DNA from 4 places in the Pseudomonas tussilaginis genome. Region 2 is predicted to be linked to each of the others. Evidence: predicted binding sites of a transcription regulator. Region 2 holds the regulator's gene; each other region holds the start of a gene.
What was found. Region 2 encodes FliA, which starts transcription of late flagellar genes. Its sites were predicted from a motif close to CTAAAGTTTNNNNNNNNNNNGCCGNTAA; they were not measured.
Positions count from the first base shown of each region.

Region 1 (4,148 bases), 160 kb from region 2:
AGGCCGGGGATAATGACCCTGAGCATAACCTGTTACAGATAAGGGCTGAACTGCGTGGCGCACTGGTCGGTCTACCCTGACTGAAACGCGAAGAAGGAACGCGCAATGTTTGCCAGAACCCTGGTCTGGGTCGTGTTGATGGGCTTGACCTTGCAAAGTGTGCAGGCGCGGGAGTACCGCTACAGTGATGCGCATTTGCACTATGTGGATTTCTTTCAGGAAAGCGAGGGCATGGACGCGCTGCTCAAAGCGATGGACGAAGCGCGCATCGATCAGTCGATGATCTCCGGTGTGGCGGTGGCAAAAAAATGGCATGAGGATGAACCCAAGCGCCCGCGCTACTACGCCGGTGACGATGCTGATGCCTATTGGTACAGCGCTACTGATATCTATATCGCCGCAGCATTGGAGAAGCTTGAGCCCGAGCAGCGTCGGCGTTTTCACCCGTTTCTGACCGGCTTCAATCCCGTAGACAAAAATGCAGTGGCGCACATCGAGCGGATGCTTGAGCTGAATCCAGGTCTTTGGCAGGGCATTGGTGAGGTTTTCACCCGTCATGACGACCTGACCGCCCTGACCAGCGGCGATACCCCGCGCGCCAACAACGAGGCCATGACGCGTATTTACCACCTGGCGGCTGAGCAGGACCTGCCGGTGCTGATCCACTCCAACATCACCTCCAAGCGTGAGCGCAATCCACTGTACCTGGCGGAAATCGAAGCGCCGTTGCGCAATCATCCGCATACCCGTTTCATCTGGGCCCATGCCGGAACCAGTCTGGAAATTCATCGGCATCAAACACAATTGGATTTCTTGCTGCCGACTCTGTCCCGCATGCTCGAGACGTATCCCAACTTGTACATTGACCTGTCCTGGAGCGTCCTGCAGCCTTACCTGCTGGACGAGCGCGGTAAGCCTAGGGCTGAGTGGGTCGAATTGGTCAAACGCTTCCCAGAACGCTTTATGCTCGGTTCTGACGTGGTCGGGCGCTTCAGTAGCCTGGGGGAGCAATTGCACAGCTTCGATCCGTTCCTCGATGCCTTGCCAGCAGACGTCGCGCAAAAGGTTGCCGTGGATAACTTTCTCGCGGTGCTGCCCAAGCGGCGTTGAGCCAGTTCCCCAGTTGTCATCAGTCTGTCATGCCAGCGTCATAGCCTGCCGCCATCAATTCTGATGGAGTGCATCATGTTTTTCAGTCGTTTGAGCGCTGTGTGCGGGCTTGTGCTGGTCAGTGGCCTGGCCAGTGCCGAGGTCCGGGTCCAAGGACCGATCGAGTACGGGCTGTTTGAAACCCGTCATCAGAACTTCCAGCCTGGCGAACGGGTGCTGACTCAGAACAACCAGACCATCGAGCACACCGACGAGATTCCGGCGCGCCTGGGCAGCAAGTTCGGGATGCGTTATCGCCTTGAGGGCAAGGCTGCTGAAGACACGCCACTGACCCTGTTGTACCTCACCCCTGGGGTGCGCACCCCCGACGGCAAGCGCCATGACAAATTTGAAGTGGTACAGAAGCTGGTGCCAGGGGCGGCACAGGATGTAATGGCCTTCGAGTTCACTGAAAATTACGAAGTGGTGCCGGGCCAATGGCATTTCATGGTGTTCCAGGGGGATCGCCTGCTGGCCGAGCAGCGCTTTACTGTGCGCTGAGACGGGCCGCACCTGTCGTCGAGATGAGCAGGCGCTTTGATATCACGTTTTCGTCTAACGCAATTCTTCCAAGGGCCGATATCTTCTAGAAGAAGGGATTGCTGCATTGTTGTGCAGCGCTTTTGGAAGGAGCCGGAAGATGAGCTTGAGAAATATCAATATCGCGCCCAGGGCAGCCTTGGGCTTTGGTCTGGTGGCCCTGCTGGTGTTTGCTCTTGGCGTATTTGCCTTGATGCAGATGACCAGCATGCGCCAGCAGTCCGAGCAGGTTGACAGCAACTGGCTGCCCAGTGTCATTGCCGTAGGGCAGATGACTCAGGACACCATGCGCATCCGTGCCTTGACCTTGCGCTTGCTGATCAACCGCGATCCGCAATCGCTGCAGCAAAACAAGGCGCGCATCGAAGAAATAAAAGCCGGTCTAAGCAAAGCGCAGCAGCAGTACCAGGCGCTGATTGTTCTACCGCAAGAGCAAGTGCTGTTTGATCGCTACTTGAAGACGGAGCAGCAGTACTTGGGACTGCAGGCCCAGGTTACTCAGCTGTCCCAGGAGGGGCAGGTCGAGGCAGCAGTTGCTGTGGTCAATGGTGAAATGAACCAGTTGGCCGACCAGCTTGCCGCCACGCTCAACGAGTTGATCGCACTCAATAATCATCACGCCAATAACGCTACCGATCTCGCCGAGGCGGTGTACCAACGTGCCTGGATCTGGGTGGTTTGCCTGTTGCTGGCGGCCTTGGTAATGACGGTGCTCCTGGCGCTGACCCTGACCCGCAGTATCGTCCGGCCCTTGGCCCAGTCACTGCAGGTGGCTGAGGTGGTGGCCACGGGCGACCTGACGCCGCAGATTGCGGTACAGGGCAAGGACGAGCCGGCGCGCCTGCTGGCGGCCCTCAAGCAAATGCAGCAAAGCCTGCGCGAGACCATTGGGCGCATTTCTGATTCGTCGAATCAGTTGGCCTCGGCATCTGAGGAGCTCAGCGCAGTGACCGAAGATGCCACTCGCGGCTTGATGCAGCAGAGCCAGGAGATCGAACAGGCGGCTACCGCAGTTAACCAGATGACCACCGCGGTGGAGGAGGTGGCAAGCAATGCTGTGGCCACTTCCGAAGCGTCCCGTGAGTCGGACCGGATTGCTCGCCAGGGCCGAGAGCAGGTGCGTTTGACCGTGGCCTCGATCGAGTCGCTGGCGGCCGGGGTGACGTCCAATGCGGAGGAGGTTGGGCAGCTGGCGCAACAGGTGCACGGCATTACCAAAGTGCTGGATGTGATCGGCTCGATTGCCGAGCAGACCAACCTGCTGGCCCTCAATGCCGCAATCGAGGCAGCCCGGGCGGGAGACGCCGGGCGTGGCTTTGCCGTTGTTGCCGATGAAGTACGGGCGCTGGCGCATCGCACGCAGCAGTCGACGCGGGAAATTGAGCAGATGATCAATGGTATCCAGCAGGGCACAGACCGGGCTGTGGAAGGTATGCAGCAGAGCAACGAGCGTGCCCGCAGTACCCTGGATGGGGCGCATGCGGCGGGGGCGGCGTTGGAGGAAATCGCCACGGCCATCAGCTTGATCAACGAGCGTAATTTGGTGATCGCCAGTGCGTCCGAGCAGCAGGCACAGGTGGCGCGAGAGGTAGACCGCAACCTGACCAACATTCGTGACCTGGCGCTGCAAACGTCTGCGGGGGCAAACCAGACCAATGCCGCGAGTCAGGCGTTGTCGCAGTTGGCGATTGATCTGAATGGCCTGGTAGGCAGGTTCTCGGTGTAGCTGTGCAACTGCAATAGGCTGACTTGGCCTGCTGTAGCCGCTGCCGCCAGGCTGCGATCGGGCGTGCAGCGGCCGCTATTGCGGTCCCTCGCGGCGGCTGGATGGCGACTGCTTCGCAGCCGATCGCAGCCTGACGGCAGCGGCTACGGATCAATTGCAGGTACACACAAAAACGCCCCGAACCAGTCGGGGCGTTTTCAGTGTAAGAGGCTAACCCTTACTTGCCTTCCCAGCGCTTGAGCACCAGGGTGGCGTTGGTGCCACCGAAACCGAAGCTGTTGCTCATCACGGTGTCGATCTTGGCGTTTTCCTGGGTTTTGGTCAGGATTGGCATATCGGCAACGGCGGGGTCCAGCTCGTCGATGTTGGCGGAGCCGGCAATGAAGTTGCCTTCCATCATCAGCATGCAGTAGATCGCTTCGTGAACGCCTGCGGCGCCCAGCGAGTGACCGGACAGGCTCTTGGTCGAGCTGATGGCTGGCGCCTTGTCACCGAACACTTCACGAACACCCTTGATCTCAGCAACGTCGCCCACTGGGGTCGAGGTGCCGTGGGTGTTCAGGTAGTCGATCGGTGCATCAACGGTCGACATGGCCATCTGCATGCAGCGGATGGCGCCTTCGCCGCTTGGCGCGACCATGTCGTAGCCATCGGAAGTAGCACCGTAGCCAACGATCTCGGCGTAGATTTTTGCGCCGCGGGCCAGGGCGTGTTCCAGCTCTTCAACCACGAC
Region 1 is NZ_CP088149.1:4,007,329-4,011,476, reverse strand. It holds gene CX511_RS17870 (amidohydrolase family protein) at 106-1,110, shown strand; gene CX511_RS17865 (DUF3859 domain-containing protein) at 1,186-1,650, shown strand; gene CX511_RS17860 (methyl-accepting chemotaxis protein) at 1,790-3,415, shown strand; gene fabB (beta-ketoacyl-ACP synthase I) at 3,633-4,148, opposite strand, start outside.
Region 1: a site for FliA is predicted at 1,705-1,732, ahead of CX511_RS17860 (methyl-accepting chemotaxis protein). Genes of this name have one in related genera too.

Region 2 (4,148 bases):
CTGACCGGACACAACGTCTTCACGCTTATCGGCATGAATCTGCGGACCTTCACCCCGAGTTGGATGTTTTTCTTGATCTTTTTCAGCGCGCAACTGCTGGTGGTCATGTTCGATACCGGCAAAACGGTCGACTTGACTGGCCATCAGCACGAGCTTGAGCAGATTGCTTTCTACTTCGGTGACCAGTGCCGTAACACGTTTGATCACCTGACCGGTCAGGTCCTGATAGTCCTGAGCCAGCAAAATATCATTGAGGTGGCCGGCGACCTTGCGGTTGCCTTCCTCGCTGCGCGTGAGAAAACTGTCGACGCGTTTGGCCAGTTCGCGAAACTCCGGCGCGGCCACTTCGCGGCGCATGAAGCGCTGCCAATCGACGCTCAGTGCCTGAGCTTCGTCGCTCAGCTCATTGAGTACCGGTGTGCTGGCTTCAACCAGATCCATAGTCCGGTTGGCCGCCCCTTCCGTCAGCTTGACCACATAGGACAGGCGTTCGGTGGCGTCAGTGATCTGTGAGACCTCTTCGGCCTGAGGCATTTGCGGATCGATCTGGAAGCTGACGATCGCACTGTGCAACTCACGCGTGAGCTTACCCACTTCCTGGTACAGGCCACGGTCACGGGTCTGGTTCAGCTGATGGATCAGTTGCACTGCGTCGCCGAATTTGCCCCGCTCGAGACTGTCGACCAGTTCGTGGGCATGCTTCTTCAGTGTTGACTCGAAGCCGTCCAACGATGAATGTGTTTGCTCCATAGTGCCCCCGTGGCGTGTCTTAGCTATTGACGCGCTCGAAGATCTTCTCGATCTTTTCTTTCAGCACTTGCGCCGTGAACGGCTTGACCACATAGCCGTTAACCCCGGCCTGGGCTGCTTCAATGATCTGTTCACGCTTGGCTTCAGCCGTCACCATCAACACCGGCAGGTGCTTGAGACGCTCGTCAGCACGTACTTTGCGCAGCAGGTCGATACCGGACATGCCAGGCATGTTCCAGTCGGTCACGAGAAAGTCGAAATGGCCGCTTTCGAGCATTGGCAGTGCGGTGTTGCCGTCGTCAGCCTCCTGGGTATTAGTGAAGCCCAGGTCACGCAGCAAGTTCTTGATGATCCGCCGCATCGTCGAAAAATCGTCGACGATGAGGATTTTCATGTCTTTGTTCAATTAGACCTCCAAGCAGTCTTTAACGCGCTCAGCGCTGAACGCGCATTCAATCAATTCGGGCACTACATTTCACGACTGCATTGAACCTGCGTTCAACGCGCCCGCCATTCCCCCAGGCGACTGCGCAAACGCGCCGCGCACTGGCTATGCAACTGGCTGACACGCGACTCGCTGACACCCAGCACCTCACCGATTTCCTTGAGGTTCAGCTCTTCGTCGTAGTACAGCGCCAATACCAGGCGCTCACGTTCGGGCAGGTTGGCGATGGCATCGGCCAGGGCTGCCTGAAAACGCTCGTCTTCCAGGTCGCGCGAAGGCTCGAGCTGGGCACTGGCGCCATCCTCGTGCAGGCCTTCATGTTCGCCGTCCTGCAACAGGTCGTCGAAACTGAACAGGCGGCTGCCCAGGGTGTCATTCAAAATCCCGTAGTAATCATCGAGACTCAATTGGAGTTCGGCAGCAACCTCGTGATCTTTAGCGTCACGGCCGGTTTTTGCTTCAATTGCCCGAATCGCGTCACTGACCATGCGGGTATTGCGGTGAACCGAACGTGGTGCCCAGTCCCCTTTGCGTACTTCGTCAAGCATTGCCCCGCGGATCCGGATACCGGCGTAGGTCTCGAAACTGGCACCCTTGCTCGCGTCGTACTTGTTGGCAACTTCGAGCAGGCCGATCATGCCGGCCTGGATCAGGTCTTCCACCTGCACACTGGCCGGCAAACGCGCCAGCAAGTGATAGGCGATACGTTTGACCAGCGGCGCATAGCGCTCGATCAACTCGTACTGACCATCGCGAGAAGCCTTGCTGTACATCCGATAACCGCTGGCGTTCATAGCACCGGACCTGCACTCGTCGGCTGCACCAGGCGCTCGACAAAAAACTCCAGATGACCCCGCGGGTTGGCAGGCAACGGCCAGGTATCGACCTTCTGAGCAATGGCCTTGAACGCCAGCGCGCACTTGGAACGCGGAAAGGCTTCATAGACTGCTCGTTGCTTCTGCACTGCCTTGCGCACACATTCGTCGTAAGGCACGGCGCCAACGTATTGTAGGGCCACGTCCAGGAAGCGATCTGTGACCTTGGTCAACTTGGCGAACAGGTTGCGCCCTTCCTGAGGGCTTTGCGCCATGTTGGCCAGGACCCGGAAGCGGTTCATGCCGTAGTCACGGTTGAGCAGTTTGATCAGGGCGTAAGCGTCGGTGATCGAGGTGGGCTCATCGCACACCACCAGCAACACCTCCTGGGCGGCGCGGACAAAACTGACGACCGAGTCACCGATACCGGCAGCGGTATCGATCACCAGCACATCGAGGTTGTCACCAATTTCGCTGAATGCCTGGATCAAGCCTGCGTGTTGAGCAGGCGCCAGATGCACCATGCTCTGCGTGCCGGACGCGGCAGGCACAATGCGCACCCCGCCCGGCCCCTGCAGCAGCACATCGCGCAGCTCGCAGCGCCCCTCAATGACGTCAGCCAGGGTGCGCTTGGGCGTCAGGCCGAGCAATACGTCGACATTGGCCAGGCCCAGGTCGGCGTCCAGCAGCATGACCCGACGGCCAAGCTCTGCCAGCGCCAATGACAGGTTCACCGACACATTGGTCTTGCCGACGCCACCTTTGCCGCCAGTTACGGCGATCACCTGTACGGGATGCATGCTACCCATGTTTGTTCATTACCTTGTCTTGCTTAGACCGAGGCCACATGACCGGCTGCGCTTTCAACACCTGAAAAATGCCTGGCAGTCCATCAATGCAGATACTTTGCAACGTCTTCACAATCACCTCAGCCGACACGCTTGCCGGGACTGTGGTAGAGATCAGCGAACATATCGGCCATCGCCTCTTCGCTGGGCTCGTCCTGCATCTGCACACTGACCGCGCGACTGACCAATTGGTGGCGGCGCGGCAGGTGCAAATCGTCAGGAATGCGCGGCCCATCGGTAAGATAGGCCACTGGCAATTCGTGACTGATGGCCAGGCTCAGGACTTCACCGAGGCTGGCCGTTTCATCAAGCTTGGTCAGGATGCACCCGGCCAGCCCGCAGCGCTTGTAGCTGTGATAGGCGGCGGTGAGCACCTGCTTCTGGCTGGTGGTTGCCAGCACCAGATAATTTTTAGACGCAATACCGCGTCCGGCAAGGGTCTCCAGCTGCATGCGCAGGGCTGGATCACTGGCCTGCAGGCCGGCGGTATCGATCAGGACCACGCGCTTGCGCAGCAACGGCTCAAGGGCCTGGGCCAGCGACTGCCCCGGATCCACATGAGTAACCGACACATTGAGGATCCGCCCCAAGGTCTTGAGCTGCTCCTGGGCACCGATACGGAAACTGTCCATGCTCACCAGCGCCAGGTTCTGCGCGCCGTACTTGAGCACATAACGCGCCGCCAATTTGGCCAGGGTGGTGGTCTTGCCCATGCCGGCCGGACCGACCATGGCAATGACACCGCCTTCCTCGATCGGTTCGACTTCCGGCACATCAATTCTGCGTGCCAGGTGCGCCAACAGCATGCGCCAGGCATGACGCGGCTCTTCGATGCCGCTGATCTGCTCCAGCAGCTCATGCGCCAGCGGGCCGGACAGACCAATACGCTGCAGGCGCCGCCAAAGGTTGGCCTTCTGTGGTTGATTGCCCTGCAACTGGCTCCAGGCCAACGAGCCGAGCTGGACTTCAAGCAGTTCGCGCAGCCCGGTAAGCTCCGAGCGCATGGCATCGAACAGGCGCGGGTCCACCGGCGCGGCGGCCGGGGCCGGCGTGACGGGTGCCTCGACAGGCGTCTCGACCAGCGGCTCCGAGGCGGTCAGCGGCAAACCGGCAAACAGTTGGCGGTTACCGTCTTCACTTTCGCTGCGACTGCTGAGCTCGGCCTGGGCGGTGACGATGCGCGACTGGGTCTTGCGCAATTCATCTTCGAGCTCGACATTCGGAACCCGTGGCGCCAGGGCGGACAGCTTGTAGTCCAGCGCCGCCGTCAGCTCGACACCGCCAGCAATC
Region 2 is NZ_CP088149.1:4,167,952-4,172,099, forward strand. It holds gene CX511_RS18545 (protein phosphatase CheZ) at 1-750, opposite strand, end outside; gene CX511_RS18550 (chemotaxis response regulator CheY) at 770-1,144, opposite strand; gene fliA (RNA polymerase sigma factor FliA) at 1,249-1,989, opposite strand; gene fleN (flagellar synthesis regulator FleN) at 1,986-2,819, opposite strand; gene flhF (flagellar biosynthesis GTPase FlhF) at 2,939-4,148, opposite strand, start outside.

Region 3 (4,148 bases), 2.3 Mb from region 2:
CGACAAGTTGTCAGGCAGTGCGCGGTGTCTGCATCGCTAGGCCAGCTCCCACAACGGGCCGCGTGGCCCCCGAAGGGGCCGGCAGCGTCGCCACATCGACGGGATAAGCTCGCGCTCCAAGCGCCCACCCCCGGCCCAAGAACATCTTTCGTCAGCGGTTGAAGCGCTCGACCAGCGAGTACTGGGTAGTGGCCGTGCGGGTCAGCTCTTCGCTAAGCTGGGCCGAATGCTGGGCCTGCTCCGAGGTCTGGTCCGCCAGCTCGGCGATGGTGCTGATGTTGCGACTGATCTCGTCGGCCACTGCGGTCTGTTCTTCGGTGGCAGCGGCGATCTGGGTGGCCATGTCGGTGATATTGGCCACTGCTTCACTGATGCCGATCAGGGCCTGGTCTGCTTCCATTACCCGTGCGACACCTTCTTCGGCCTGACGATGCCCTGATTCCATGGTCTGTACAGCATTGCTGGCGGTCTGCTGCAGCTTGGCGATCAGGCTGTGAATCTGCCCGGTCGATTCGCTGGTGCGTTGGGCCAGCTGGCGGACTTCATCGGCGACCACGGCAAATCCACGGCCCATTTCACCCGCCCGCGCGGCTTCGATGGCGGCGTTGAGAGCAAGCAGGTTGGTCTGATCGGCAATGCCTTTGATCACATCGACCACGCCGCCGATTTCGTCGCTGTCGCGCGCCAGCTGGGTCACGGTCAGGCCGGTCTCACCGACCGCTGCCGACAGGCGCTGAATGGCATCGCGGGTTTCCCCTGCGATGTCGCGGCCACGGCCGGTCAGGCGATTGGCTTCCTGGGTGGCGTCAGCCGTACGCTGGACGTGGTTGGCTACTTCCTGGGTCGTAGCCGCCATCTGGTTAACTGCAGCAGCGACTTGTTCAGTTTCGACGCGCTGGCGCTCAAGGCCTGAGGAGCTGTTATGGGCCAGGGTGTCGGACTGTCGGGCTTGTTCGTTGAGGTGCTCGGCAGTGTCCTGCAAGCGCGTCAGGCAGGTTTTCATGCGCGCGTCCTGGCTGAGCATGGCCATCTCCAGTCGTGCCTGCACGCCGCGGCTGTCGGTGTACATCTGCGCGATCAGCGGGTCGGAAGTGGATTGTTCGGCCAGGCGCAGCAGGCGCTTGAGGCCGCGTTGCTGCCAGCTCAGGCCAAGCAGGCCGAGCGGCACCGACAGGCCGGCCGCCAGGGCAAAGCCCCAGGAATGACCGAGCCAGTTGCCGATCAGGAAGCCGATCTGACTGACCAGAATGAAGGGCAGCCAATCCTGTACCACCGGCAGCCACTTATCACGGCGCGGGATCGCCGAGCGGCCCTGGTTGATGCGCTGGTACAGGGCTTCGGCGCGACGTACCTGCTCGGCGGTGGGCTTGACCCGAACCGACTCATAGCCGACTACCTGGTTGCTCTCGAACACCGGGGTAACGTAGGCGTTGACCCAATAGTGATCGCCGCTTTTGCAGCGATTCTTGACGATACCCATCCATGGCAAGCCTTGCTTGAGCGTGCCCCACATGTGCGCGAACACCGCTGGTGGCACATCGGGATGGCGCACCAGGTTGTGCGGCGCGCGCATCAGCTCCTCGCGGGAGAAACCGCTGATTTCGACGAACGCATCGTTGCAATAGGTGATGACACCCTTGGTATCGGTGGTCGAGATCAAGCGTTGTTGAGCAGGGAAAGTCCGTTCGCGCTGGGTAATCGGCTGGTTGTTACGCATTAGCTGTTCAATCCGCAAGGCTTTCGAGGGTTATCGGCAGCGTGAGGGGTTTGTTGAATGAATATTTGCGCTGCTTGATCTGCCGCAAGGATCCAAATTCTGGGCTGCGCTATGGCGTTTGCGCAAAGTTGGCTACTTTAGCAACTATATTTCAGATTTTTGACACAGTAGTCAGCAGGTGACCACCTGTCCATCCAGGCCTCGACCTGATGAAGCCCGGCCATAAAGGCCGGGCCGCTCCTTCAGGATGCGATCAATTGCCGCAGCACGTAATGCAGAATGCCGCCTGCCTTGAAGTACTCCACTTCATTGAGGGTATCGATTCGGCACAGTACGTCGATCTGGTCCTGACGTCCGTCCTGGCGGCTGATCATCAGGGTCAGTTGCATATGCGGCTGGATTTTGGCGTTGCTCAAGCCAAGGATATCGATGTGTTCGCTGCCATCTAACCCCAGGGTTTTGCGCGTTTGCCCGGCGCTGAACTGCAACGGTAACACGCCCATGCCCACCAGATTGGAGCGGTGGATACGCTCGAAGCTTTCCGCCAGTACCGCTTTGATGCCCAGTAGGTTGGTGCCTTTGGCTGCCCAGTCGCGGCTGGAGCCGGTGCCGTACTCCTGGCCGGCAATTACCACCAGAGGCGTGCCGTCGGCCTGATAGCGCATAGCCGCATCGTAGATCGCCAGCTTCTCACCGCTGGGGATATAGAGGGTGTTGCCACCTTCTTCGCCGCCGAGCATTTCGTTGCGGATGCGGATATTGGCGAATGTGCCGCGCATCATCACTTCGTGGTTGCCGCGGCGCGAGCCGTAGGAGTTGAAGTCGCGAGGTTCCACGCCTTTATCGCGCAGGTAACGCCCGGCCGGGCTGTCGGCCTTGATGTTGCCGGCCGGTGAGATGTGGTCGGTGGTCACCGAGTCGCCAAGCAGGGCCAGTATCCGGGCGCCGTGAATGTCGTTGATGACCGGCAGCGGGCCGGTGATGTCATCGAAGAACGGCGGGTGCTGGATATAGGTGGAGTCATCTTGCCAAACGTAGGTGGCCGCTTGCGGCACTTCGATCGCTTGCCATTGGGCGTCACCGGCGAAGACCTCGGCGTATTCCTTGTGGAACATTGCGGTGTCGACGTTGGCAACGGCGACCGCAATTTCCTGCTGGCTCGGCCAGATGTCACGCAGGTACACCGGTTTGCCGTCGTTACCCATACCCAGCGGTTCGCTACTCAGGTCCAGGCGTACACTGCCGGCCAGTGCATAGGCAACTACCAGTGGCGGTGAGGCCAGCCAGTTGGTTTTCACCAGGGGGTGTACACGGCCCTCGAAGTTGCGGTTGCCCGAGAGCACAGAGGCCACGGTCAGGTCCGCGCCGGTAATGGCCTTTTCGATCACTTCATCCAGGGGGCCGGAGTTGCCAATGCAGGTGGTGCAGCCGTAGCCGACCAGATCGAAGCCGAGGGCGTCGAGGTAAGGGGTCAGGCCTGCGGCCTTGTAGTAGTCAGTCACCACTTTGGAGCCGGGCGCCAGCGAGCTCTTGACCCAAGGTTTGCGTTTCAAGCCTTTCTCGACCGCTTTCTTCGCCACCAGGCCGGCCGCCATCATCACACTGGGGTTGGAGGTGTTTGTGCAGGACGTAATGGCCGCGATCACCACCGCGCCATCGCGTAACTGATGGCTTTGGCCTTCATGTTCATAGCTGACTTCGCCAGCCTGGTCGGCATTACCCACTGCAACACCACCACCGCCTTCGCTTTCCAGGCGGCCGACGTCTTTGCTTGAGGCGCGTAGCTGCAGGCCGAGGAAGCTGTCGAAGGCCTGACTGACTTGCGAGAGTGCGACCCGGTCCTGGGGGCGTTTGGGGCCGGCGAGGCTCGCTTCAACCTCATGCATGTCCAGGGCCAGGGTGTCGGTAAACGCTGGCTCCTGACCGGGCAGGCGCCATAAGCCCTGTTCCTTGCAGTAAGCTTCGACCAACTTGACCGTCGCCTCTGGCCGACCGGACAGGCGCAGGTAGTCCAACGTCACCTGGTCAACCGGGAAGAAACCACAGGTGGCGCCATACTCCGGTGCCATGTTGGCGATGGTTGCACGGTCAGCCAAGGGCAGGTCGGCCAGGCCATCGCCGTAAAACTCGACGAACTTGCCGACCACGCCTTTCTTGCGCAGCATCTGTGTAACGGTCAGCACCAGGTCGGTGGCGGTGATGCCTTCGCGCAGCTTACCAGTCAGTTTGAAGCCGATAACCTCTGGGATCAGCATCGATACGGGCTGGCCGAGCATGGCCGCTTCCGCTTCGATACCGCCCACACCCCAGCCGAGAACGCCGAGGCCGTTGATCATGGTGGTGTGCGAGTCGGTGCCAACCAAGGTGTCAGGGAAGGCATACGTGCGCCCGTCTTCTTCACGGGTCCAGACCGTGCGGCCCAGGTACTCCA
Region 3 is NZ_CP088149.1:1,884,082-1,888,229, forward strand. It holds gene CX511_RS08750 (methyl-accepting chemotaxis protein) at 152-1,717, opposite strand; gene acnA (aconitate hydratase AcnA) at 1,960-4,148, opposite strand, start outside.
Region 3: a site for FliA is predicted at 1,748-1,775, ahead of CX511_RS08750 (methyl-accepting chemotaxis protein). Genes of this name have one in related genera too.

Region 4 (4,148 bases), 270 kb from region 2:
AGGGCCAGCAAGTTGGTCTGCTCGGCGATGGAACGGATCACTTCCAAGACAGAGCCAATCTTGTCGCTGTTCTCGGCCAGACCTTCCACCTGCGCCATGGCGGTGCTCATGTCTGCCGCCAGGGTGTCGATGCTGGTGGTGGTGCGATCGATGACCGCCAGGCCCTGGCGTGTGGCCTGATCGGCGTCGCGGGCAGCCTGGGCGGCCTGGGCGGCGCTGCGGGCAACGTCCTGGGCGGTGGCGCTCATTTCATGCGAGGCGGTAGCGACCTGGTCGACCTGGCGGTATTGCTGTTCCATGCCAGCGCTGGTCTGGCTGGCAATCGCCGACGACTGATCGGCGGTATCGCGGGCGGCCTGAACCGAGCGTTTGACCTCGGCGATAGTCGGCTGCAGCTTGTCCAGGAAACGGTTGAACCAGCCCGCCAGCTCGCCCAGCTCGTCGTGTTTGTCGTAGGTGAGGCGCCGGGTCAGGTCGCCTTCGCCGCTGGCGATGTCCTTGAGCATGGACGCTACGCCGAGAATCGGGCGGGTTACGCCGCGGGCCAGCAGCCAGATCAGCAACAGGCCGACGATGGCTGCCAGTCCGCCCAGACCGAGTTCGACCAGGGTGCCGCTGGTGTTGCTGCGGTCGAGTTCTTGCTTGAGGGCTTCGGCCGGGCCGGTCAGGGCACTTTGCGGAACGTCGAGCAGCACGCCCCAGGCTTTGCCGCCGGGGATCGGCGCAAAGGAAGCCAGGACTTTCAGACGCTGCTCATACTGGATGCTGTGCAGCGGTGTGCTGTCGGCCAGCAGGCGGATCAGTTCGGCACCTTTCTCAGTGTCGACCTGATCAATGCGCTGGGCCAGTTTGCCCGCGTCCGGGCTGTAGCCAGCCAGCAAGCCCACGGGGCTGAGGATGCTCACCTGGGTCTGGCCCTGGTAAAGGTTGCTGCTGGCTTGTTGGCTCAGGGCCTGCAGGCTGTTCAGGTTAATGTCGATGGACAAGGTGGCGACCACTTTGTCTGCGACCATCAGCGGGAACACGATGCTGGTCATCAGCACCCGTTGGCCGTCAATCTCATAGAAATAAGGTTCGATGACACAGGTCTTGCCGGTCGTACGCGGGCACACCGACCAGGTGTTGGCTGGCTCGCCGCTGGGGCCGATGCTGGTATCGGCCATGTCACTTTCCGGCAGGGCCATGGAGGTCAGCTTGCCCGGGGTCGGTTGCGACCAGTACAGGGCAAAGCGGCCTTTTTCGTTGCTGCCCAGTTGCTCCTGGTTGACGAACAATTCGTCTTTGTTGTCCAGCGCATTGGGCTCGAATACCAGCGACAGGCCAAGCAAATCAGGGTTGGCCTGCAAGGCTGCACGTACTTGGCGAGTCAGGTCCTCACGCAGATCGAAAGCATCGAGAAAGCGCTTCTCCGACTGTTCGCGCAAGAATAGGACCTGGCGGGCGAAGCCGGCGCCGTACTGATAGGCATCCATGAACTGGCGGCGAATGTTCAAAGCCTGGACTTCGCCCTGGGATTCGATGCGTCCCTGGGCCGCTTCAGTGAGCATCTGCATACTGCTGGCCTTGACCAGCGCCGAGCTCTGTTCCATGCGGTACAACGAAAGGCCAACCAGCAGGGTAACGATGCTGGCCAGGCACAAGCCGGCTAGCAGGGTGATTTTCCACTGAATGGAAAGTTGTCTGAACGACATGGCGAAGTCCTTTGATCCAAAAAAGATTGAGGCTGCCGACCTTATCGGCAGATTCGCCCGTTTCTTTATTCAAACGTTCAATTTAGATGCGTCGTTTTCGGTCATTCCTACGACACTGATCGCACTGCGGACTTTGACAAGCGCGAAGCCCTGCTTCAGAGTGTGCGCCCTCCATAAAAATACCGTCGTTCGGCCATTGCCTGCGGGCAGTTTGTCGCCGAATCGGTCGCTTTTTGTCTGGTTTCTAGAGGTCACAGGAATGAATGCAGTAATTGCCGCGGTCGGCATCATGCTGATCTTGAGTCTGTCCCGCGTGCATGTGGTGATCGCCCTGATCGTCGGCGCCCTGGCTGGGGGACTGGTGGGTGGCCTGGGCATCGACGGAACGCTCAAGGCCTTCAACAGTGGCCTGGGCGGTGGCGCGACGGTTGCCTTGTCCTATGCCTTGCTCGGCGCCTTCGCCGTGGCGATTGCCAAGTCCGGCATGGCCCATGCCCTGGCCGATCGCGCCTTGGCCATGGTCGGTCAGCAAGGCCATGGCAATGCCGGCAAGGTCAAATGGCTACTGATTGGCTTGTTGCTGGTGGTGGCGATCTCCTCGCAGAATATCCTGCCAATCCACATCGCCTTTATTCCATTGCTGGTGCCGCCACTGCTCTATGTGCTGACCAAGCTGCAGATCGATCGACGCCTGGTGGCCTGCGTGATGACGTTCGGTCTGATTACGCCGTACATGTTCTTGCCGGTGGGCTTTGGCAACATCTTCCTCAACGAGATCCTGCTGGCCAACGTCAGCCGCAGTGGCGTGGATGTCAGTGCTGTCAACGTTACGCACGCGATGGCTATTCCGGCAGCGGGGATGCTCTTTGGCCTGCTCCTGGCGGTGTTGTTCAGCTACCGCAAAAAGCGCGTCTATGATCTGGAAAAAATCGAACAGGTCGAACAGGTGGCGGTGCGCTACAACCCGCTGACCCTGCTGGTGGCCGGTATTGCCATCGCCGCAGCATTCATCATCCAGTTGTGGCTGGACTCGATGATCATTGGCGCTATGGCCGGCTTTTTGATTTTCTCGGTTTCGGGCATCGTGCGCTGGAAGGAAACGGATGACCTGTTCACGGAAGGCATGAAGATGATGGCCATGATCGGCTTCATCATGATCGCCGCGTCCGGTTTCGCTGAAGTCATGAAGGCCACGGGTGAGGTCAAGAGCCTGGTGGAGACCTCGGCGGCCTGGATTGATCACAGTAAAGGTGTCGGCGCACTGTTGATGTTGCTGGTGGGCTTGTTGGTGACCATGGGGATTGGCTCGTCGTTTTCTACCGTGCCAATTCTTGCCGCGATTTTCGTGCCGCTGTGCGTGCAGTTGGGCTTCGACCCGGTGGCCACCGTGTGCATCGTCGGAACCGCCGGTGCACTGGGGGATGCGGGCTCACCGGCTTCGGATTCGACCCTGGGTCCGACCTCGGGGCTTAACGTCGATGGCCAGCATCACCATATCTGGGACACCGTGGTGCCGACCTTCCTCCATTACAACTTGCCCTTGCTGGCGTTCGGTTGGCTGGCGGCCATGATGCTCTAGCACTCAACCAAGCGAGGTTGAGCGCAAGGCTCAACCTCGTGCAGGTGGTGGCGAGATCCGGTTGAGGAGCATGTTGCCGTCTTTGGTCCGGGTCAGGTAGACCGGCAAGACTTTGGGCAAGTTGCCGACCAGGCGCTTGATCTGACTGGTGTCGTAGATGCCACTGATACGAATGTTGCCGGTGCTTTCGTCAGCCAGTTGCAGGGGCTTGTCCAGGTAGCGGTTGATTTGCGGCAGGGCTTGAGCGAGGCTCAGGTTGTCGAGGATCAACTTGCCGTTGCGCCAGGCCAGGCTGGTGTCGTGGGTGTAGGTCTGGCTCAGGCGTGGTTCGAAGTCGCCGGACTGGTAGCTGGCCTGCATGCCTGGTCCCAGGCGATAGCCACCATCGCTGTCATGCGCATCGCTGCTGACCAGTACCGATCCTTCAACCAAGGTTACTTTGACCTGATCTTCATACTTCCAGACATTGAACTGGGTGCCGGTCACTCGGGCCTGGCCTTGGGCGGCATGGACCACGAATGGATGCTGGCTATCGTGCTGGACCTTGAAGAACGCCTCGCCCTTGACCAGGGTGACCCGGCGTTCGTCCTTGTAGTTGGTGAAGCGCAACGCGCTGCCCAGGTTCAACTCGACCTGGCTACCGTCGTTGAGCACTACATGGCTGATGGTGTTGCCGCTTTCCAGGTACTGGTAATGGTTCGGCAGCCAGCCTTGCTCCCAGCCGATCCACGCCCCTGCCGGCAGGGCCAGCAACGTGATGGCGGCGGCTGAAGCGTAGTGACGCCAAACGCTGCGACGGCGCTGAGGAAGGGTAATGACCTTGCCGGGCGTGTGACTGCGTGGCAGTTGGTCAGCAGTCTGCCAAATATCCAGCATGG
Region 4 is NZ_CP088149.1:3,898,133-3,902,280, reverse strand. It holds gene CX511_RS17370 (methyl-accepting chemotaxis protein) at 1-1,691, opposite strand, end outside; gene CX511_RS17365 (Na+/H+ antiporter family protein) at 1,951-3,270, shown strand; gene CX511_RS17360 (FecR family protein) at 3,301-4,148, opposite strand, start outside.
Region 4: a site for FliA is predicted at 1,733-1,760, ahead of CX511_RS17370 (methyl-accepting chemotaxis protein). Genes of this name have one in related genera too.